4 regions of the Catenuloplanes sp. NPDC051500 genome follow, and region 2 is predicted to be linked to each of the others. Evidence: riboswitches for the same ligand, from Rfam matches in the RefSeq annotation. Region 2 holds a riboswitch; each other region holds the start of a gene.

Region 1 (5,148 bases), on a different contig from region 2:
ATCATGGCGCTCGGCGACTCGATCACCGGCTCGCCCGGCTGCTGGCGCGCGTTGCTCTGGCAGAAGTTGCAGGCGGCCGGATACACAAACACCGATTTCGTGGGTACGCTGCCGGCGCAGGGCTGCGGCTTCGTCTACGACGGTGAGAACGAGGGCCACGGCGGCTACCTGGCCACGAACATCGCGAACCAGTCGCTGCTCCCGGGCTGGCTCGCCGCCACCGATCCGGACGTCGTGATCATGCATCTGGGCACGAACGACGTCTGGAGCAACATCGCGCCGGCCACGATCCTGGCGGCGTTCAGCACGCTCGTGGACCAGATGCGTGCCAGCAACCCCGCCATGCGCATCCTGGTCGCGCAGATCATCCCGGTCGACCCGCCGAGCTGCACCGAGTGCGCGGCGCGGACCGTGGCGTTCAACGCGGCGATCCCGGCGTGGGCCGCGTCCCGGACGACAGCGGCCTCGCCGGTCACCGTGGTCGACCAGTGGACCGGGTTCGTGCCGGCCACTGACACCAGCGACGGCGTGCATCCGAACGCGGCCGGCGACGTCAAGATCGCCAACCGGTGGTATCCCCCGCTAGTCCAGGCGCTGACCGGTACCCAGCCGACCCCGACGCCGACCGGGACCGGCAGCCCTGCGCCCACGCCGACGCCGACGCCCGCGGCCGGATGCACCGCCTCCTACCGGGTGACAGGTCAGTGGCAGGGCGGCTTCCAGGGCGAGTTGACGGTGGCGAACTCCGGCGTCACGGCCAGCCGCTCGTGGACCGCGCGGTTCACGTTCGGCGCCGGGCAGCAGGTGGCCCAGTCCTGGGGCGGCGTGGTCACCCAGTCGGGTGCGGACGTCTCGGTCGGCAACGCGGCCTGGAACGGCGTGCTGCCGCCGGGTGGGAATGCCACGGTCGGGTTCATCGGGTCGTGGACGGGGAGTAATCCGACAACTACCGCCACCTGCACTTTCGGATAAACAACTACAAAACACCACCAAACCCGAAAGGGGGTACGGCGGGAGCTGCGCTTCTGTCGTACCCCCTGGGTATTGTCTGGGGTCTGATGAGTATCGAGACGAACACTGATCTTGACGCAACGCTCCACCTCACGGGGCTTGCGGACCAGACGGGGCTTGCGGACCACACGGGTCTTGCCGACCAGCTGGGGCTTGCCGACCAGCTGGGTGTGCTTGACGACCAGATCACCGGCCTGGCCGAGCAGATCAACGCGCTGCCGCACGGCCGGGTGCGGACGTTCCATCCCCGGCGGGGGCGGATGAGTCCGAAGCACCACGACGCGATGGAGCGCCTCTGGGAGAGCCACGGCGTCGACGTGCCGCTCGACCCGGCCGACGCGCTGCCGCTCGACCTGGCCGCGCTGTTCGGCCGCGAGGCGCCGGTCGTGCTGGAGATCGGGTCCGGCATGGGCGAGGCGACAGTGGCGATGGCCGCGGCCGACCCGGGGCGCGACTACCTGGCGGTCGAGGTGCACACGCCCGGCGTGGGCAATCTGCTGGCGATGAGCGAGCGCCGCGGGCTGACCAACGTGCGGGTGGCGCTCGGCGACGCGGTCACGCTCGTCGGGCACCAGCTGGCGCCCGCCTCGCTCGACGCGATCCACGTCTTCTTCCCGGACCCGTGGCCCAAGGCGCGGCACCACAAGCGCCGGCTGATCCAGCCCGCACACCTCGGGCTGCTCCGCTCCCGGCTGCGCCCGGGCGGCACGCTGCACTGCGCCACCGACTGGGCGGATTACGCACAGTCCATGATGGAGAGCCTTACCGCGGAACCGGGCCTGACGAACGGCTTCGACCGTTATGCGCCACGGCCCGAGCACCGGCCGATGACCAAGTTCGAGCGCCGGGGCGTCACCGCGCATCGCCGCATCTACGACATGATCTTCTACCGCTCCGCCACCGATGAGGAGCAGCAACAGTTGTAGATAGATCACCTCCTCTTGTCGCGCGATTTTCACCGGGCGTAAGCTGCGCAGGCCACGGTGCTCGGGAAGCCGGTGTAAATCCGGCGTGGTCCTCGCCACTGTGACCGGGAAGTGCCCGTTCCACCCTCGCCACCGGACCTTCGGGTCTGGGAAGGCAGGAACGGGCGTGTTGATCCGGGAGCCAGGAGACCGGCCGTGGCGCCGCATCACATCGCCACGAGGCATGGACGAGAGGATCAACAATCATGCCGTCTGCCAGTTCCGCTCCCACCGCCGCGGTCGCCCCGATCAGGGTCCCGCTGCTCGCCTGGCTGCTCGCGGCCGTCGCGCTCATCGTGTTCTACCTGCTTCTCCAGGAGAACGGGCTGGTCACCACCGGCCAGGTCGCGGCGTACCTGCACGAGTTCACCCACGACGGCCGGCACGCGCTCGGCGTCCCCTGCCACTGAGCGCGGGGCACTCCGACATGACCACGCCCATAGTGTCCTCACCGACGCTCGGCGGCATCCTCCGGCGTGGCGCCCTCGCGGGCGTCGCCGGCGGGGTGGCTGCCTCCCTCGTCGCGTTCTTCGTGGTCGAGCCGGTCATCGAACGCGCGCTCGCCGTCGAGGAGGCCCGCACCGCAGCCGAGCCCGCCGAACCCGAGCTGGTCGGCCGGACCATGCAGGTGATCGGCGGCATGGTCGCCGCGATCGCTGTCGCGGTCTGCCTCGCGCTTGTGCTCGCCGTGGTGTTCGCGAAGGTGCGGCACCGGCTGCCCGGCCGGACCGACTTCGGCCGGGCCACGCTGCTCGCGTTCCTCGGCTTCGTCGCGTTCGCACTGGTACCGGCGCTGAAGTACCCGGCGAACCCGCCCGCGGTCGGCGACCCGGACACGGTGGACGCCCGCACCGCGCAGTACCTGTCACTGATCGCGGCCGCCGCGGCGATCGCCTGGCTTGCCGTGCTGGTCCGTCAGGTGCTGCTGGCCCGCGGGCAGTCCGGGCCGGTCGCGGTGACCGGCGGCGTGCTGACCGGCCTCGTCGGCTACGCGCTGATCCTGGTCATCTGGCCGGCCGCCACCGGAGAGATCCCGGCGGACGTGTCACCGCAGCTGATCTGGGACTTCCGGGTCGCGTCGCTTGCCGAGCTGGCCGCGATGTGGGCGGCCATCGGCGCGACGCTTGGCCTGCTGCTCACGCCGCGCCCGGCGAGAACCGTCCGCGACGTGGAGGCGACCGCTTCCGCGTGAGGCAACGCTCGATCGGGGTGCTCCGGTGTTCTCGCCGGAGCACCCCGTTCGCTGTGCGGACCGCGCGCGCGGACCTCCCCACCTGATCGCCGCGCGCCCCGATCAGGCCGGAACACGTCGAGCGTGTGCCGGGACAACCGCCCGCACGCCCAACCGGCCTGAACCTGGTGAGCGCGGGTGCCCGGGACAACCGCCCGCACTCCCCGACCGGCCTGGGACCCGGCGCGCGCGGGCGTGCCGAGGACGGATCCAGCTCATCCGTCGCGCGTGAGCGCGGCAGCGTGGCGGCGCGGTGAGCGGCATCAGCGACGACGGCCGGGCTTGCCTCTGAGCGGGCCGGGTCACGCTCGGGTCGTACCCTCGCGTCTGTGAATTGCCGGTTTTGACGTGTCTCACGGCATTAGTCTGAGGGCGCAGGAGCGGCGAAAAACGGGAGGATCAGGACGGTGACGACGACGGGCAGCATCGCCGTGACGGCGCCCGGCGACACGGACGCCGACTGGGTGGACCTCTCCCGCCGCTCGCTGGTCCCGGACGCCGCGGACCGGATCGCCGAGCTGGCCGCCAGGGTCGCGAACGCACCGACCGGCCTGGTGCAGCTGCTTGAGGACCGGCGCGCGCTGATGAGCGGCGGATATGCGCTGCCGGACGCGTGGGCCGGCCTCGGCGCCGTGCCTGCGGCGTCCACGCTTGCCGGCCTGATCCTCGACTCGGGGAGCCCGCTTGTGGTGCACGACGTCGAGGACGACGAGCGGGTCCCGCCGGACGCGCCGATCCGGCTGGCCGCCGCCCGCGCCTACCTCGGATATCCGGTCCGCTCCCGGGCCGGCGCGATCGTCGGCGTCTGCGCCGTGGTCGACTACCGGCCGCGCGACTGGACCGCGGCCGAGCAGTCGATGGTCGGGCACGCGGCCGAGGTGTGCGGCACTGTCGTCGCGGAGCGCGAGGCCCGGCAGACCACGGACCGGCACCGGCGCTTCCTGGACGCCGTGCTCGACAACCTGCACGACGGCGTGGTCGCCTGCGACGCGGACGGCCGTCGCGTGCTGATCAACGCGGCGATGCTGCGGTTCACCGGGCGCACGCCGGCGCCGTTCGCGCCCGGCGGTCACCCGCTCGACTTCGGGCTGCGGCACGCGGACGGGCGGCCGATGGCGCCGGACGACACGCCGCTCTCCCGCGCGTTCCGCGGCGAGGAGCTGCACGGGCTCGAGGTGCTGGCCGGCCCGGCCCTCGAACGCCCACGCGTGCTGCTCGTCGACGGACAACCCATCTCGGACGCGGGCGGCACCCGGCTCGGCGCCGTGATCGCACTGCAGGACGTCACAGAGCTCAAGCGCACCGAGCGGTTCCGCGCCTGCGAGCTGGCCGTCACGTCCGCGCTTGCCGAGGCGTCGAGCGCGGAGGAGGCCGGGCCGCGGGTGCTGGAGGCGGTGGTCGCCACGCTCGGCTGGGCGCACGCGGAGCTGTGGCTTGTCGACGGCCCCGGCGGCGTGCTGCGGAGTGCCGCGCACTGGAGCGCGCCGGGCAGCGTGGCGGAGATGCACGTGCCGGACCAGCTCGCGTACGGGCAGGGCCTCTCCGGCAAGGCCTGGCTCACCGGCGAGCCGGTCTGGATCCGCGACCTGGCCGACGGCACCGCGCTGCTGCCCGCGGACACCATCGAGACGTCCCAGCTGCACGCCGCGCTCGCCATCCCGGTCCGGTCCGGCACCGGCACGCTCGGCGTGCTCGCGTTCTTCGCCGAGGTCGTCGAGGATCCGGAGGACGCGCTTGTCGCGCTGCTGGCCGGCATCGCCGCACACGTCGGCCAGTTCCTGGAACGCCGCCGCGCCGAGGACCTGGAACTGCAGCTGGCCCGCAGCAAGGACGAGTACCTGGCGCTGATCGGCCACGAGATGCGCACGCCGCTCACCTCGATCAGCGCCTACACCAGCCTGCTCCGCGAGGCGTCGCCCGCGCAGCTGGCCGCGGACGGGC
Region 2 (5,148 bases):
TTGGCCGGGGTCGGGACGATGTCGATGATGGTGCCGCCCGGCTTCAGCAGCGTCCGGGCCGTGGCGAAGGACAGTTTGCCGGGCGTGTCGAAGACGAGATCGAACCGTCCCGCGAGGGCGGCCGGGTCGAAGTCGAAACCAACGACCGGTTCGACGTCGAGTTCGCGGGCCTCGGCGGCCGTGGGGTTGCGGCAGCTGCCGGTGACCGTGGCGCCCCGCGCCCGGGCGAACTGGACGGCGGCCCGGCCCACCCCGCCCAGGCACCCGTTGACGAAGACCGCCTGCCCTGGCCGTACCCCCGCGGTGGCCTGGTAGGCGGTCATGCCCACGGTCGGCAGCGCGGCGGCCTGCTCGTAGGAGAGGTCCGCCGGTTTGAGGACTACGGACTTCTCCTGGGCCGTCACCATCTCGGCGAAGGCCCCGGCCTGGCGGAACCGGGCCGCGCCGAGTACCGCGTCGCCGGCCTTCAGGCGGGTGACGCCGGCGCCGACCGCCTCGACGACTCCGGCGAAGTCGTGGCCCATCGCCCGGGGAAAGGAGCGACCGGTCATCAGTTTCATCTCGCCGTTGCGCATCTTCCAGTCCAGCGCGTTGGAGGCCGCGGCCCGGACGCGGACGAGAACCTCGTCCGGCCCTGGTCGTGGTGGAGCGAACTCGGCGAGCCGCATCACTTCCGGGCCGCCGTAGGTGTCGTACTGGAGGCGCTTCACGAGGCGTATTCGTTCGAGATCTCGGTGGCGTAGTTCTTCCACAGCGGTTGCATGGTCTCGGCGTTGATCGGCTGCCCGGAATCGATCATGGCCTTGAAGTCGCGGAAGTACTGCACGTACAGGTCAGGGGTGAACGTGTTCAGCATGACCGCGTTCACGTCACCGATGTTTGCGAACGTGTGCGGTGCCCCGGTCGGCACGATGACCCAGGTGCCCGGGCCGGCGTCGTACTCGTCCTCGCCGACCGTGAACCGGAACGTTCCGGCCAGCACGTAGAAGCCCTCGTCGTGCTGGGCGTGGCGGTGCTGCAACGGGCTGGGGGTGCCCGGTGGGATGGTGACCTCGGCGAATCCCAGCCGATGGTCGGTGTGCTCGCCGTTCTCAAGGATCCGGATCTGGTGTGCCCCGCTGCCGAGGATCTCGCCCTCACCGGGGCGGACGATGTTTACCTTCGCCACGACTTCTCTCCCATTGCTATTGCCTGCCTTGCTGACCACCATCCTGTTCCGGGCCGGTTGTGCGCGTCCTGGTCGTCCGTGCACGGTTGCTTGTTGTCAGTGCACGGGCGTTGTAGCCGTACGTCGCCTTGAAGAGCTTGCTGAAGTGGGTCGGGTCGGGGAATCCCCACCGGGCGGCCACGGCGGTGACCGTATGTCCACTTCCGGACAGCTCGGCCCGGCAGCGCTCCAGGCGGCGACTGCGGATCAGGGCCGCCACGGTGAGCGGCTGGTCCTCGAACAGCTTGTGCAGCCGGCGTACGGAGATGTGGTGGGCGGCGGCGATGCTCAGCGGGGACAGATCGGAATCGGCCAGCCGGGCCTCGATGTAGCCGGCGATCCGGTTCCGCAGCCTCTCGTCGGGGGCCGGTCGCTCGTCACCCAGCCGGGCCTCAAGTGCGACAGCGATCAGCTCGATGACGGCCGCCGCCGACCGCAGCGCCTCCGCCTCGCGGAACCCGGTCGCCGATCGCGCCGACTCCCGGGCCAGCACGGAGACAAGAGCACCAGGACCATGACTACCATCGATGGGTACGCCGATGAGCCGGTCGATCTGCGCGGGACGGATCCGGAGCTCCCGGCGCGGAATCAGGATCGTGACGTGCGTCGCCGCGGTGCTCTCGAACCGGAGCGTACGCGTGGGATCGAGCAGCATCAGGTCGGCCGGCCCGAGTTCGGCGTCGCCGTGCCCCTGCGTGATCCGGGTCCGGCCCCGGGCCATCACCTTGACCGCCAGGTTCTTGCCGTCGGAGGCGTCGCGCTCCCGCCCGATGCACGCGCTCTCGGGCGTGTCGAGGGAGACCAGCCGCAGCGGCCCGAGGTCACGGGTGGCGACCCGTCCCCGGAAGTCGGCTCCGGCCAGCTTGTTGACCAGCGGCGGAAACCCGCTTGCGGCCAACTCGTCCTGGAACGTCTCAAGGTTGCCGATCACCTGTCAACGATACGGCGACACCCGTCCGGTAGGGCACGGCGTCCGGCGCGGGTCACAGCGGAGACGATCGCGGTCGGGCCGCTGACCTGGCCGCATGATCATTTGGTGGGGAGCGACACGCCCGGCACGACATGTTGTGGTTTGCGGATGCGGCGTACCCATATATGGTGTTGCACGCAGCTGGTTCGGGCGTGGCGTATGTGACGTTCGAGGCAAGAGGGAACCCGGTGTGAGTCCGGGACTGCCCCGCAGCGGTGAGTGGGAACGAAAGCCGTCACAAGCACTGGGCTCCGTCCGCGACAGCGACGAGCGTGGGAAGCGACGGCCGGTAGGAAGTGAGCAGCGCGCCCGCGAGTCCGAAGACCTGCCAGCCGCGCCGTGCCCGCCAGACGGGGGCGGTGGTTCGAGGCCGCGCGGGACGGCCGACGCCGACCAGCCCCTGTGGCCGCAATCCATGCGTGCCCAGCGGTGGCCTGCGCCCGCGCGGTCCGAGGACCTCCCACCAGGGAATCGGACTCGCGAGGGAGCAGGACGAGCATGACGGTCATTGACGCGGCGGTACGGGTGCGTACGCGCGACGGCGCGCTGGAACCGGTGGATCTCCACCGGGTCGTGCGGGCGGTGGAGCGGTGGGTGCAAGGCCTCGGGGAGGTCGATCCGCTGCGGGTGGCGACGAAAACGATAAGCGGCTTGTACGACGGCGCCGGCGCGGAGGAACTGGGCAAGCTCCTGATCCAGACCGCGGCGGAGCTGATCGGCGAGGAACCGCAGTACTCGCGGCTGGCGGCCCGGCTGCTCGCCCACACGGTCGACGGCGAGGTCCGCGGCCAGGGCATCGACTCGTTCTCCGCGTCGATCGCGCTCGGCCACGCGCAGGGGCTGATCGGGGACGGGACCGCGGCGTTCGTCGCAGCACACAGCACACAGCTCGACAGCGCCGTCGACACCGCGAACGACATGCGCTTCGAGTATTTCGGCCTGCGTACGGTCGCGGACCGCTACCTGCTGCGCCACCCGCTCACCAGGAAGAACGTCGAGACCCCGCAGTACTGGCTGTTGCGGGTCGCGTGTGGACTGTCGCAGACCGTGGACGAAGCGATCGGCTTCTACCGGCTGATGGCGTCGCTTGCGTACCTCCCGAGCTCTCCGACGCTGTTCAACTCCGGCACCCGGCACTCGCAGATGTCGTCCTGCTACCTGGTCGACTCGCCGAAGGACGAGCTGAACTCGATCTACGAGCGGTACGCACAGGTGGCGAACCTGTCGAAGTTCGCCGGGGGGATCGGCATCGCGTTTTCCCGCATCCGGTCGCGCGGCGCGCTGATCCGCGGCACGAACGGGCAGTCCAACGGGATCGTGCCGTTCCTGCGCACGCTTGACGCGAGCGTCGCGGCCGTCAACCAGGGCGGCCGGCGCAAGGGTGCGGCCTGCGTCTACCTGGAGCCGTGGCACCCGGACATCGAGGAGTTCCTTGAGCTGCGCGACAACACCGGCGAGGACGCGCGCCGCACGCACAACCTGAACCTGGCCAACTGGATCCCGGACGAGTTCATGCGCCGCGTCGAGGCGGACGGGGACTGGTCGCTCATCGACCCGAACCAGGTTCCGGAGCTGCCCGACCTGTGGGGCGACGACTTCGACCGCGCGTACCGTGCCGCGGAGGCGGCCGGAAAGGTCACCAAGACGGTCAAGGCCCGTGACCTGTACGGCAGGATGATGCGCACGCTCGCGCAGACCGGCAACGGCTGGATGACGTTCAAGGACGCGTCCAACCGGCTCGCCAACCAGACGCTGCTCCCGGAGAACACGGTCCACCTGTCCAACCTGTGCACCGAGATCATCGAGGTGTCGAGCGACGACGAGACCGCGGTCTGCAATCTCGGCTCGGTCAACCTGGGCGCGCACGTCACCGGCGGCACGCTCGACTGGGAGCGGCTGCGCGAGACGGTCCGGACCGCTGTGGTCTTCCTGGACCGGGTGATCGACATCAACTACTACCCGACGCCGCAGGCCGCCGCGTCGAACCCGCGCTGGCGCCCGATCGGCCTCGGCGTGATGGGCCTGCAGGACGTGTTCTTCCGGCTGCGCCTGCCGTTCGACTCGGCCGCGGCGCGGGAGCTCTCCACCCGGATCGCGGAGGAGATCTACCTGACCGCGCTGGAGACGTCGGCCGGGCTTGCGGAGCGTTTCGGGCCGCACCCGTCCTTCGACGCCACGCGCATGTCGAAAGGTCAACTTCAACAAGATCTTTGGGGCATCGAGGGTACGCCTGAGCGCTGGACCGCGCTGCGGAGCAAAATCAACGCCCACGGGGTACGCAACTCGCTGTTGATCGCGATCGCGCCGACCGCCACCATCGCCTCGATCGCGGGCTGCTACGAGTGCATCGAGCCGCAGGTGTCGAACCTGTTCAAGCGCGAGACGCTCTCCGGCGAGTTCCTGCAGATCAACTCCTACCTGGTGGACGAGCTGAAGTCCCGCGGCCTGTGGACGGACGCGATCCGTGCGGAGATCAGGCGCGCGGAGGGCTCGGTGCAGGGCATCACGGCGCTCCCGGCCGAGGTCCGCGCGCTGTTCCGGACCGCGTGGGAGCTGCCGCAGAAGGCGCTGATCGACCTGGCTGCCGCGCGCGGGCCGTTCATCGACCAGTCGCAGTCGCTCAACCTGTTCATGAGCGCGCCGACGATCGGCAAGGTCTCCTCGATGTACCTGTACGCGTGGAAGGCCGGCCTGAAGACCACGTACTACCTGCGCTCCCGCCCGGCGACGCGCATCCAGCAGGCCACCGTGGCGGTGCAGGCACCGGTCGCGGTCACGCCTGCCGTCCCGGTCACCCCGATCACCGGCGCCGCCCCGATCAACGGCGTCGCCCCGATTACCGGCGTCGCCAGGATCACCGTCTCCGACGACGAGGCGCTTGCCTGCTCACTTGAGAACCCCGAGTCGTGCGAAGCCTGCCAGTAACCGACAGCTCTCGTCGTACCCCCGAAGGATTTTGATCATGCTTCTT
Region 3 (5,148 bases), on a different contig from region 2:
GCATCTGCAGACATATGACCGCAGGTACTGTGTCCTCCCCCCGGCGTGGCCGTCGGCGCCCGCCGCGCAAGCCCATCGAGGCTTCCGCTCCGCCCGCCCAGGTTGTCGTCACGACCCCGATGCCCACCGGCGCCGGCACGTTCGCCGACCTGCCGCTGGCACCCGGTCTCGCCAAGGCGTTGCACCGCAACGGGCTCACCACCCCGTTCCCCATACAGTCCGCAGTGCTGGCCGATGCGCTGGCCGGCCGGGATGTGCTCGGCCGTGGCCGTACCGGTTCGGGCAAGACGCTCGCCTTCGGGCTTCCGCTGCTCACGCTGCTCGACGGCAAGAAGGCCGTCAGCCGTGCGCCGCTGGCGCTCATCCTGGCGCCGACCCGCGAGCTGGCCCAGCAGGTGACCGCGTCGCTGACCCCCTACGCGTCCGCACTGCGGCTGCGGATGGCCACAGTGGTCGGCGGTCTCTCCGCCGCCGCGCAGGCGCAGACGCTTGCGCGTGGCGTCGAGATCGTGGTCGCCACCCCGGGTCGCCTCGCCGACCTGGTGAAGGCCGGTCAGTGCCGCCTCGACCAGGTGACCACGACGGTCATCGACGAGGCCGACCAGATGTCCGACATCGGCTTCCTGCCGCAGGTCAGCGCGCTGCTCGACCAGACCCCGCGGAACGGGCAGCGCATGCTGTTCTCCGCCACGCTCGACAAGGCCGTGGACCGGCTGGTCAGGCGGTTCCTCACCGAGCCGGTCACGCACGGCGTCGACCCGCCCACCGGCAGCGTCACCACGATGCGGCACCACCTGCTCGAGGTGGCGGCCGGAGACAAGCTGGCGATCGCGGCAGACATCGCGGCCCGCAACCCGCGGTCGATCATGTTCGTCGCGACCAAGCGGGCTGCGGACCGGCTGGCCACCCGGCTGAGCGCGACAGGCCTCCCGGCGGTCGCGCTGCACGGCGGACGCTCGCAGAACCAGCGCACCCGCGCGCTTGAGCAGTTCCGCGCCGGCACCGCGACAATCCTGGTGGCGACGAACGTGGCGGCGCGCGGCATCCACATCGACGAGCTCGACCTCGTCGTGAACGTGGATCCGCCCGCGGACGGCAAGGACTACCTGCACCGGGGCGGCCGCACCGCGCGCGCCGGCCGGTCCGGCACGGTCTTCACGCTCGTCTTCCCGGAGCAGCGCCGCGAGGTGCACCGGCTGCTCACCCAGGCCGGCATCCGCCCGGACTTCGACGCGGTCACGCCCGGTCACCCGGCGCTGATCCCCGCCTAGAAACCACCGAGCACACAAACTCTGCGGGGGTACGGGCCGCGGCCCGTACCCCCGCAGAGTTTTTTGTTCCTCAGGCCGTCGTCAGGATGCCTTCCACGCCGAGCAGGAACGTCTCACAGACCGACTGCGGGTCGTTGAGGCAGCCGGACGCCATCGCGCCGTCGCGCAACAGCACGAAGTGCCGGGCCGCGGGCTCGGGAAGCAGCTCCGAGACCGTGTCCAGGAACCACTGCCGGTGCACGAGCACGGCCTGATGCACCGGGTGGGCGGGGTCGGGATATTCGCTTGCCGCGTTCAGGAACGCGCAGCCGCGGAAACCGGGCGTGCGGATGTCGTCCGCGATGCCGTGCGCTATCGCCCGTGCCACCTCCACGGGCGTCAGCCCGTCCGCCCGCGCCCGCTCCACGTGGGCGCGGATGGCCTGGTCGGCCTCGGTCAGGTACGCGACGACCAGGTCCTCCTTGCCGGGGAAGTGCCGGTAGAGCGTGGCCCGGGTGATCTGCGCCTCGGCCACGATCCGGTCGATGCCGACGGAGTGGATGCCCTCGGTGTAGAAGATCCGGGTCGCGGTGGCGAGCAGCCGGGCACGCGCCTCGGACGTCCTGGGTTCCCTCATCCGGCCATCATACCGGATAGAACGTTCGGTCTTTCACGGCCGTCACTGAGCGCCCCAGCGGTCGGTGTGGCGGGCCAGGGACAGCGGGCGGCGGGTACGCCAGCCGTGTCGCTCCAGGTCCGGCACGTCGTGCAGGCGGGTGACCGGACCGAGGCACAGCCACGCGACCGGGCGGATCCCGGCCGGGATGCCGAGCAGCTCCCGCACGAACTCCTCCCGGTAGAACGACACCCAGCCGACGCCGAGTCGCTCCGCGGTCGCGGCCAGCCACAGATTCTGAATGGCCAGGCAGGAGGAGTAGAGCCCGGCGTCCGCGATCGCATGCCTGCCCAACACCGCCGGGCCGCCACGCTCGGCGTCGTACGTGACCACAATGGATAGCGTCGACTCCAGCACCCCGTCGATCCTGATCCGGGCGAACCGGCCCGCCGCCTCCCCGTCAAGCGTCGCCGCGAACACCTCACGCTCCCGCCGCACATGCGCGTGGAACGCCTCCCGCACCGGCCGGCTCCGGATCACCACGAAGTCCCACGGCTGCGACAGCCCGACGCTCGGCGCCGCGTGCGCCGCGGCCAGGATCCGGTCGAGCGTCGCCTCCGGCAGCGGCTCACCAGTGAACTCGCCCCGCACGTCCCGGCGACGGTGGATGATCTCGTACAGGTCATTGCTCATCACAGGCTCCCGCTGTGCTCCGGCCCCGAAGGGCCACCTCAGCGCGAGGCCGGTCTTCGGACTTCCGGATCGTCACCTCACCGCCCGCCTTCCCAGCCTCATCGGCCAGTGGCTGCGCTCTCACGCGTGGACGGCAGCTCCCCGGTCACCGCGGCGGGCCCGTGCCGGACTCGCACCGGCTTCCCAGATTCTCCCCCGCCGCGCACGGAAGGGGCACCTCGCAACAGATTCGTGCCACCGGCAGCCTACGTCAGGTCAGGATCACCAGCTGCCGGGTGGCACGCGTCATGGCGACATAGCGGTCCACGGCCGGCCAGGCCCCGGGGTCGATCAGGATCACTAGGTCGAACTCCAGGCCCTTGGCCAGCTCCGGCGTCAGGGCGCGCGCCCTCGGCGTACCCCCGTGGCCCTTGTGGAAGGTTTCGCTCGCGATGACGGCGGCGATGCCGTCCTCGTGCAGGTGCATCTCAAGAACCAGATCAAGATCTTCGACCGCCGCGTGTACGACCGGGAGGCCGCTGCTGCGAATCGAGTTCGGCACGTTCGCGTCCGGCAGGGCCGCGCGGATGACCGGCTCAGCCTCGGCCATGATCTCGGCCGGCGTGCGGTAGTTGACGTTCAGCTCGGCGATCGAGATCCGGTGCAGGCCCACCCGGGTGAGCCGCTCCTGCCAGGACTCGGTGAACGGGCGGCGGGCCTGGGCACGGTCGCCGACGATGGTCAGACTGCGGGACGGGCAGCGCAGCAACAGCATCTGCCACTCCGCGTCGGTCAACTCCTGCGCCTCGTCCACCACGACGTGGGCAAACGGGCCGGCCAGCGCGTCCCGATCCCCGCCGGGCAGCACGGCCCCGTCGACAAGCACCTCGTGCAGATCCTTCTGGACAAGCATCTTCATCAGGCCCTCGCCGTCGTCGTAGGCCGCGGAGTCGATCAGATCGTCGATGACCGTCGCCATCCGGGACCGCCGGGCCGCCACCGCCGCCCTCCGCAGCTGTTCCCGCCGGTCCGCCCCCGCGTCGCCAAGCCGCCGGCGGGCCGCGTCAAGCAGCGGCAGGTCGGCGGTGGTCCAGGTACGGTCCCGCCGTTGCAGCGTCGCCACCTCCTCGTGACTCAGCCAGGGTGCACACCGCCGCAGAAAGGCCGGGACCGACCACAGATCGGCCACCAGATCGGCGGCGTCGAGCATCGGCCAGGCCCGGTGCAGCGCGGCGCGCAGCTCCTCATCACGGCGAAGCTCGCCGGGGTCCGCGTCGTCGCGGTCGACCAGAATCGCGACCAGCTCGTCCCGGATCAGCTCGCGGGCCTCGTTGTGCGGCGTGCCGTCCGCGGCCTCGAACGCGGCCGCCCAGTCCTGCGGGGTGACATGCGGCCCGGCCGTCCCGGACCTCGGCGGCTCCTCGTAGAACCGGACCGCGTTCTCGACGGCCGTCAGCATCCCGGTGCCCGACTTCAGGCGCGCCACCTCCGGATCCGTCTCGACGACCGCCGCGGCACCCTCCGGGACCAGATCACGCAGCGTGCAGGTCTGCACGTCGTCCTCGCCGAGGCTCGGCAGCACGTCCGAGACGTACGCGAGGTACGGCTCGTGCGGGCCGACGAACAACACGCCGCCGCGGCGATTGCCAAGCCCGAGACGCGGATCGCTGTAGAGCAGATAGGCGGTCCGGTGCAACGCCACGACGGTCTTGCCGGTCCCGGGACCGCCGTCCACGACAAGCGCGCCGCCGGAGCCGGCCCGGATGATCGCGTCCTGGTCCGCCTGGATGGTGCCGAGCACGTCCCGCATGCGCGCCGAACGGCTTCCGCCGAGGCTGGCGATGAAAGCGGACTGGTCGTCGAGGGCGGCATGGCCGTCAAGGGCATCCGGGGTGAAGACCTCGTCCCAATAGTCGGTGATCCGGCCGCGCGTCCACCGGTAGCGGCGGCGACTCGCGAGGCCCATCGGGTTCTTGTGGGTACCACCGAAGAACGGCTCGGCAGCCGGCGAGCGCCAGTCGGTGAGCAGGCGACGCCCGGTGCCATCGGTCAGGCCGAGCCGGCCGATGTAGACGGCATCGATGTCGGCGGCATCGGTGTCGGCGGTGGCGGTGGCGGTGGCGTCGGCAGCGTCGGCAGCGTCGGCAGCGTCGGCAGCGTCGGCGTCGGCGATCATTCGGCCGAGGCAGAGGTCGAGGCTGTAGCGGCGGAGCGTGCGCAGGCGGGCGGTGAGGCGCTTGACCTCCTCGTCCCGGTCCACGGCCTGGCGGCCGCGGCCGGCGGCGTTCTTCCGCTCCGCGTCGAGGCGGGTGGAGAGGTCGTCGATCTGGGCGCTCATCGAGGCGGACATGGCGGCGAAGTGGCGCTCGTCGTCGGCGATCAGTGCGGGATCGGCCTTGGCCGAGAGGTGGTCGGGCAGCGCGAAGGCGCTGGCGGTGGTCTGCATGTGCACAATCCCCTCAAATGCCGTGTTCACGGCTTCGACAAGCGATTGTGCAGGAGGAATAGGGTCTTGCGGCAAGACCCCATCTCTGATATAAGTTAGAAATGGCGGATGAGGGTCTCCCTTCCGCCCTTTTTTATGCCCGGCAGTCGGCGATTCAGGGTTCA
Region 4 (5,148 bases), on a different contig from region 2:
TTGACGAAATTCCGCACGGTACGCGGCCTGGTGCTCGGCACCGTCGCCACGGCCGCGCTGATCGTCGGCCTGGGCCTGTTCGTCGCCGCGAACAGCGTGTCTGTCTGCTCCAAGGGCACCGTCGACGTCGAGTGCCCGACACCCCCGGCCGGGCCGGGCGGCGAATCCGTGCGCGACAAATTCTACTTCGTGCACAAGCCCCTGCCCGGGGACGGCACGATCACGGTCCGGGTGACCTCGATGACCGGGATCATCACCTACCCGCCGCCGAACCACGACACGATCGTCCCCGGCCTGGTCCCGTGGGCGAAGGCCGGGATCATCGCCAAGCGCGGCACTACTGAAGGCTCCGGCTACGTGGCGCTGATGACCACCGCCGAGCACGGGGTACGCCTCCAGCACGACTTCGTCCACGACGTCGCGGGCCTGCCCGGCGCCGTGTCCACAGGCGCGCCACGCTGGCTGCGGCTGACCCGGGTGGGCGGCACGCTCACCGGCGAGGAGTCCGCCGACGGCGTCACCTGGACCCGGGTCGGGACCGCCACGCTCACCGGCCCGGTCGAGATCGGGCTGTTCGTCACCTCGCCGAGCGACCTGACCGTGCACAACGGCGTCGGCGGCGGCACCGCTCAGGCCCGCCTGTCCACGACCACCGCCACGTTCGACAATCTCGGCCTGACCGGGGCCGTACCCGGCGGCGGGTGGCTGCGCGACGACGTCGGCGCCGACCCCGAACCGGACGGCCCCGTCCACCACCCCGGCAGCGCGGAGGAGTCCGCAGGCGTCTGGACGGTCAGCGGCAACGGCGACATCGCACCCCTCGCCGGCGAGGGACCCGGCACCCAGATGACGCTGCTCGGCCTGGTCATCGGCCTGATCGTGGTGATCGTCGTGGCCGTCCAGTTCATCACCGCGGAACTGCGCCTCGGCCTGGTCGGCGTGACCGCGCTGACCGCCCCCGGCCGCGCCCGGATCCTGCTCGCGAAGGCCGCGGTGCTCGGCGCGGCCATGTTCGCCGCCGGGACTGCCGCCGCCGCGTTCGTCGTGCCGGTCGCGGAACGGGTGCTCCACGCCAACGGGTCCCGGAGGCCGTTCCTGCCGGTCCCGGACGTGGTCACGCTGTCGCTCACGGTGGGGCTGCTGACCGCCGGGGTGGCGCTGCTCGCCCTCGGGCTCGGTGCGCTGGTCCGGCGCAGCCTGCCCGCGGCCGGGCTGGCCGTCGCGGTTGTCGTGCTGCCGTACCTTGCGGCGGTTGTGGGCGGGCTGCCCGCGGGGGCGTCGCAGTGGCTGCTGCGGGTCACTCCCGCCGCGGCCTTCGCGGTGCAGCAGACCGAGCCGGCGTACGCCCACGTGATCGCCAACTACGTGCCGATGGCCGGGTACTTCCCGCTGCCGGCCTGGGGCGGGCTCGCGGTGCTGGCCGGGTACGCCACGCTCACGCTCGTCCTGGCGGGCGTGCGGCTGCGGCGGGCCGACCTGTGATCCCGGCCCTGCACGCGGAGTGGACGCGGCTGCGCACCGAGCCCGCCGTCCACCTGTTGCTGCCGTCCATCGTGGCGGTGACAGTGCTTGTCAGCCTGCTCGCGGTCGCCGCGTGCCCGCGCAACGAGTGCGGTCTCGACCCGGCGGCGCTTACCCTGGCCGGGGTGCGGCTCGGGCAGGCGCTCGTGGTGCTGCTGGCGGTCTCGGTCCTCGGGGGATCGCTGCGGACGACGTTCACCGCCGTACCCCGGCGGCTTGTGGTTCTCGGGGTCAAGGCTCTCGTGGTGAGCGCGTCGACGCTTGTCACGGGCGGGCTCGCGGTGCTCGGCTGCCTGGCCGCCGGCCGCGCGATCCTGCCCGTCGGCGGTCCCGGGCTGCGCGCCGCCGCCGGGTCGGTGCTCTACCTGATCCTGATCGGACTGCTGGCGCTCGGCGTCGTCGCGGCGCTCCGGGACCCGGCGACCTCGGCCGCGGTCGTGCTGGTGCTGGTGCTGCTCTACGCGCCCCCACTGATCGCCACGACCGTCACCGACCCGGACACACAGCGGGCCCTGCGCCGCTTCGCCCCCATGCCGTCCGGCCTGTCCGTCCAGGCGACGACGGGCCCGCCGATCACGCCGTGGGCCGGTCTCGGTGTGCTGGCCGCGTGGTCCGTGGCGTCGCTTGTCATCGGGGCGGTGGTCCTGCACCGCCGGGACGCCTGAGCGGTGCCGAGGCCGTAGGATGTCGGGCAGTGCTGGTTCGCCGTGGTCGCCCACGGCGTCGTAAGAGGGAACCCGGTGGGAAACCGGGACTGCCCCGCAGCGGTGAGTGGGAACGAAAGCCGTCATCAAGCACTGGGCTCCGCAATCGGAGCCTGGGAAGCGACGGCCGGTAGGAACGAGTGACGCGCCCACGAGTCCGAAGACCTGCCCGCACCGCGTACACCGGGACCGGTGTGCGCTGCCGACGGTCCCTCGGGAGGGCCAGGGCGGGTCACCGGAGGCGCAGACCGGCCGCCGTGCCTCACCCAGCCTTTCCGACGGGTCCGCCGACCTCGAGGGAAGGTTTCACATGTTCGGTCACACCACGGTGCTCGGCTATCCGCGCATCGGCCCGGATCGCGAGCTGAAGAGGGCGGTCGAGGCCTACTGGGCCGGCCGCATCGACGCCGGGCAGCTCGACCAGATCGCCGCGGGGTTGCGCGCGGACGTCTGGCGCACGCTTCGTGAGGCGGGGATCGAGGCGATCCCGTCCAACACGTTCTCCTACTATGACCACGTGCTCGACACGGCGGTGGCGGTCGGTGCGGTCCCGGCGCGGTTCGCCGGGCTGGGCCTCAGCGACCTCGACACGTACTTCGCGATGGCGCGTGGCACGGACGCGCAGCCGCCGCTGGAGATGACCAAGTGGTTCGCCACGAACTACCACTACCTGGTCCCGGAGATCGCCCCGGACACGGTCTTCACAGCCACACCCACAAAGGCGCTGCGTGAGTACGCGGAGAGCCGCGCGCTCGGCATCGACAGCCGGCCGGTGCTCGTCGGGCCGGCCACGTTCCTGCTGCTGGCGAAGGCGGCGGAGGGCGCACCGGGCGGGTTCCGGCCGTTCGACAGGCTGCACGACCTGGTCGCCGTCTACGCGGACATCCTGCGCGAGCTGGCCGCGGCGGGCGTGCGCTGGGTGCAGCTGGACGAGCCCGCCTACGCGGCCGACCGTACCGCGGAGGAGATCGACGCGCTCCGGGCGGTCTACATCGCGCTCGCCGCGGTCGCACGCCGGCCGAGCATCTTCGTCGCGACCTACTTCGGCGAGCTCGGTGACGCGCTGCCCGCGTTGCTTGACACGCCGGTCGAGGCGGTCGGCCTGGACCTGGTCGCCGGGCCGGGCAACCTGGACGCGCTCGCGGCGGCCGGGAACGCGCGGGAGAAGACGATCGTGGCCGGGGTGGTCGACGGGCACAACGTGTGGCGCACGGATCTGCGCACGGCGGCGGCGCGGCTGGCCACGCTCACCGGGCTTGCGGGCGAGGTCGCGGTGGCCACGTCGTGTTCGCTCCTGCACGTACCCGTGGATCTCGATCTTGAATTGGATCTTGCTCCTGAGCTGCGGAAACGGCTCGCCTTCGCCAGGCAGAAGGTTGACGAGGTGGTGGCGCTGGCCGGGGCGGCCGGTGCGTTGCCCGAGCCACTCGGCCCGCCGCCCGCGGCCTGGCGCAACGACGGGGTCCGCGCCCGCCTCGACGCGCTGCGGCCGGAGGACTCCCGGCGCGGTGCCTATGCCGGCCGGGCCGCCGCGCAGCAGGCCCGGCTCGGGCTGCCGCCGCTGCCGACGACCACGATCGGCTCGTTCCCGCAGACCGCGATGCTGCGCAAGGCACGGGCCGCGCTGCGGGCCGGCACGCTTGACCCGCTCGGCTACCGCAACCAGATGCGGGCGGAGATCCTCGGCGTGATCCGCCTTCAGGAACGGCTCGGGCTGGACGTGCTCGTGCACGGCGAGCCGGAGCGCAACGACATGGTGCAGTACTTCGGCGAGCAGCTCGACGGCTTCGCGGCCACGAGCGGCGGCTGGGTGCAGTCCTACGGCTCGCGGTGCGTGCGCCCGCCGATCATCTACGGTGACGTAGCGCGGCGGGGCGCTATGACAGTCGAGTGGTCGTCCTACGCGCAGTCGCTCACCGACCGGCCGGTCAAGGGCATGCTGACCGGCCCGGTCACGATTCTGGCCTGGTCGTTCGTGCGCACCGACCAGCCGCTCGCGGACACGGCCAACCAGGTCGCGCTGGCGCTGCGCGACGAGACCGCGGACCTGGAGCGCGCCGGGATCCGGGTCATCCAGGTCGACGAGCCGGCGCTGCGCGAGACGCTTCCGCTGCGCCGCGACGGTCAGAAGTCCTACCTGGACTGGGCCGTCGGCGCGTTCCGGCTGGCCACCTCCGGCGTGGACGACGCCACCCAGATCCACACGCACCTGTGCTACTCCGAGTTCGGGGAGGTGCTGCCCGCGATCGACGCGCTCGACGCGGACGTGACGAGCATCGAGGCCTCCCGGTCCAGGATGGAGGTGCTCGACGACCTGCACGCCGCCGGGTACGGCCGGGGCGTCGGTCCGGGGGTGTACGACATCCACTCCCCGCGGGTGCCGTCCCAGGCGGAGATCACCGCGTCGCTGCGGCGTGCGGTCGAGGCCGTCCCCGCGCAACGGCTGTGGGTGAACCCGGACTGCGGCCTGAAGACCCGCGGGTACGCCGAGGTGGAGGCGTCGCTGACCCGCATGGTCGCGGCCGCCGCGGACGTTCGCACGGGCCGGTAGGCCGTACGCCCCTGATGCGCGCCGTCCGGTCATCCGATCGGATGACCGGACGGCCGCGAGGACCTCACTTCCCACTGACGCGCGGTCACGGCCGGCACTGCGAATCTTGACGCGGTCGGCCGGAGCCGATCAGAAGTGCCCTCAGCGGCTATGGGAGACATCGATGACCTACGCGCCCTGGCTCATCCGGGTCGGCACCAACACCGTGGACGGGCTCGTCGCCGTTCCGCTGTTCGTGGCCGCCGAATTCCTCGACACGCCGGGCGCCCCGCGCCTCATCGCGGCGGTCGTGGGCCTGCTCGCCTTCGGGCTGTTCTGCTGGAACCGCTGGTACCTGGCCGGGCGGACCGGGCAGAGCTGGGGCCGCAGGCT

Evidence for each region. Region 2 has a riboswitch for cobalamin ahead of ACIA8K_RS17135 (ribonucleoside-diphosphate reductase subunit alpha). Riboswitches for the same ligand answer to the same signal wherever they lie in the genome.
Region 1: linked by a shared signal. The riboswitch ahead of ACIA8K_RS05540 (CbtB-domain containing protein) and the one ahead of ACIA8K_RS17135 (ribonucleoside-diphosphate reductase subunit alpha) in region 2 are both predicted to bind cobalamin.
Region 3: linked by a shared signal. The riboswitch ahead of bluB (5,6-dimethylbenzimidazole synthase) and the one ahead of ACIA8K_RS17135 (ribonucleoside-diphosphate reductase subunit alpha) in region 2 are both predicted to bind cobalamin.
Region 4: linked by a shared signal. The riboswitch ahead of metE (5-methyltetrahydropteroyltriglutamate--homocysteine S-methyltransferase) and the one ahead of ACIA8K_RS17135 (ribonucleoside-diphosphate reductase subunit alpha) in region 2 are both predicted to bind cobalamin.

What each region holds. Positions count from the first base shown of each region.
Region 1 covers NZ_JBITDX010000002.1:576,599-581,746, forward strand. The annotation lists gene ACIA8K_RS05530 (cellulose binding domain-containing protein) at 1-972, shown strand, start outside; gene trmB (tRNA (guanosine(46)-N7)-methyltransferase TrmB) at 1,272-1,937, shown strand; cobalamin riboswitch at 1,976-2,150, shown strand; gene ACIA8K_RS05540 (CbtB-domain containing protein) at 2,183-2,386, shown strand; gene ACIA8K_RS05545 (CbtA family protein) at 2,404-3,168, shown strand; gene ACIA8K_RS05550 (ATP-binding protein) at 3,615-5,148, shown strand, end outside.
Region 2 covers NZ_JBITDX010000007.1:301,234-306,381, reverse strand. The annotation lists gene ACIA8K_RS17150 (NADP-dependent oxidoreductase) at 1-710, opposite strand, end outside; gene ACIA8K_RS17145 (cupin domain-containing protein) at 707-1,168, opposite strand; gene ACIA8K_RS17140 (helix-turn-helix domain-containing protein) at 1,185-2,138, opposite strand; cobalamin riboswitch at 2,303-2,525, shown strand; gene ACIA8K_RS17135 (ribonucleoside-diphosphate reductase subunit alpha) at 2,676-5,102, shown strand; gene ACIA8K_RS17130 (ribonucleotide-diphosphate reductase subunit beta) at 5,140-5,148, shown strand, end outside.
Region 3 covers NZ_JBITDX010000008.1:276,266-281,413, reverse strand. The annotation lists gene ACIA8K_RS18880 (DEAD/DEAH box helicase) at 120-1,271, shown strand; gene ACIA8K_RS18875 (TetR/AcrR family transcriptional regulator) at 1,342-1,887, opposite strand; gene bluB (5,6-dimethylbenzimidazole synthase) at 1,930-2,559, opposite strand; cobalamin riboswitch at 2,589-2,795, opposite strand; gene helR (RNA polymerase recycling motor ATPase HelR) at 2,810-4,984, opposite strand.
Region 4 covers NZ_JBITDX010000011.1:142,308-147,455, reverse strand. The annotation lists gene ACIA8K_RS23145 (hypothetical protein) at 1-1,482, shown strand, start outside; gene ACIA8K_RS23140 (ABC transporter permease) at 1,479-2,186, shown strand; cobalamin riboswitch at 2,203-2,413, shown strand; gene metE (5-methyltetrahydropteroyltriglutamate--homocysteine S-methyltransferase) at 2,536-4,776, shown strand; gene ACIA8K_RS23130 (RDD family protein) at 4,940-5,148, shown strand, end outside.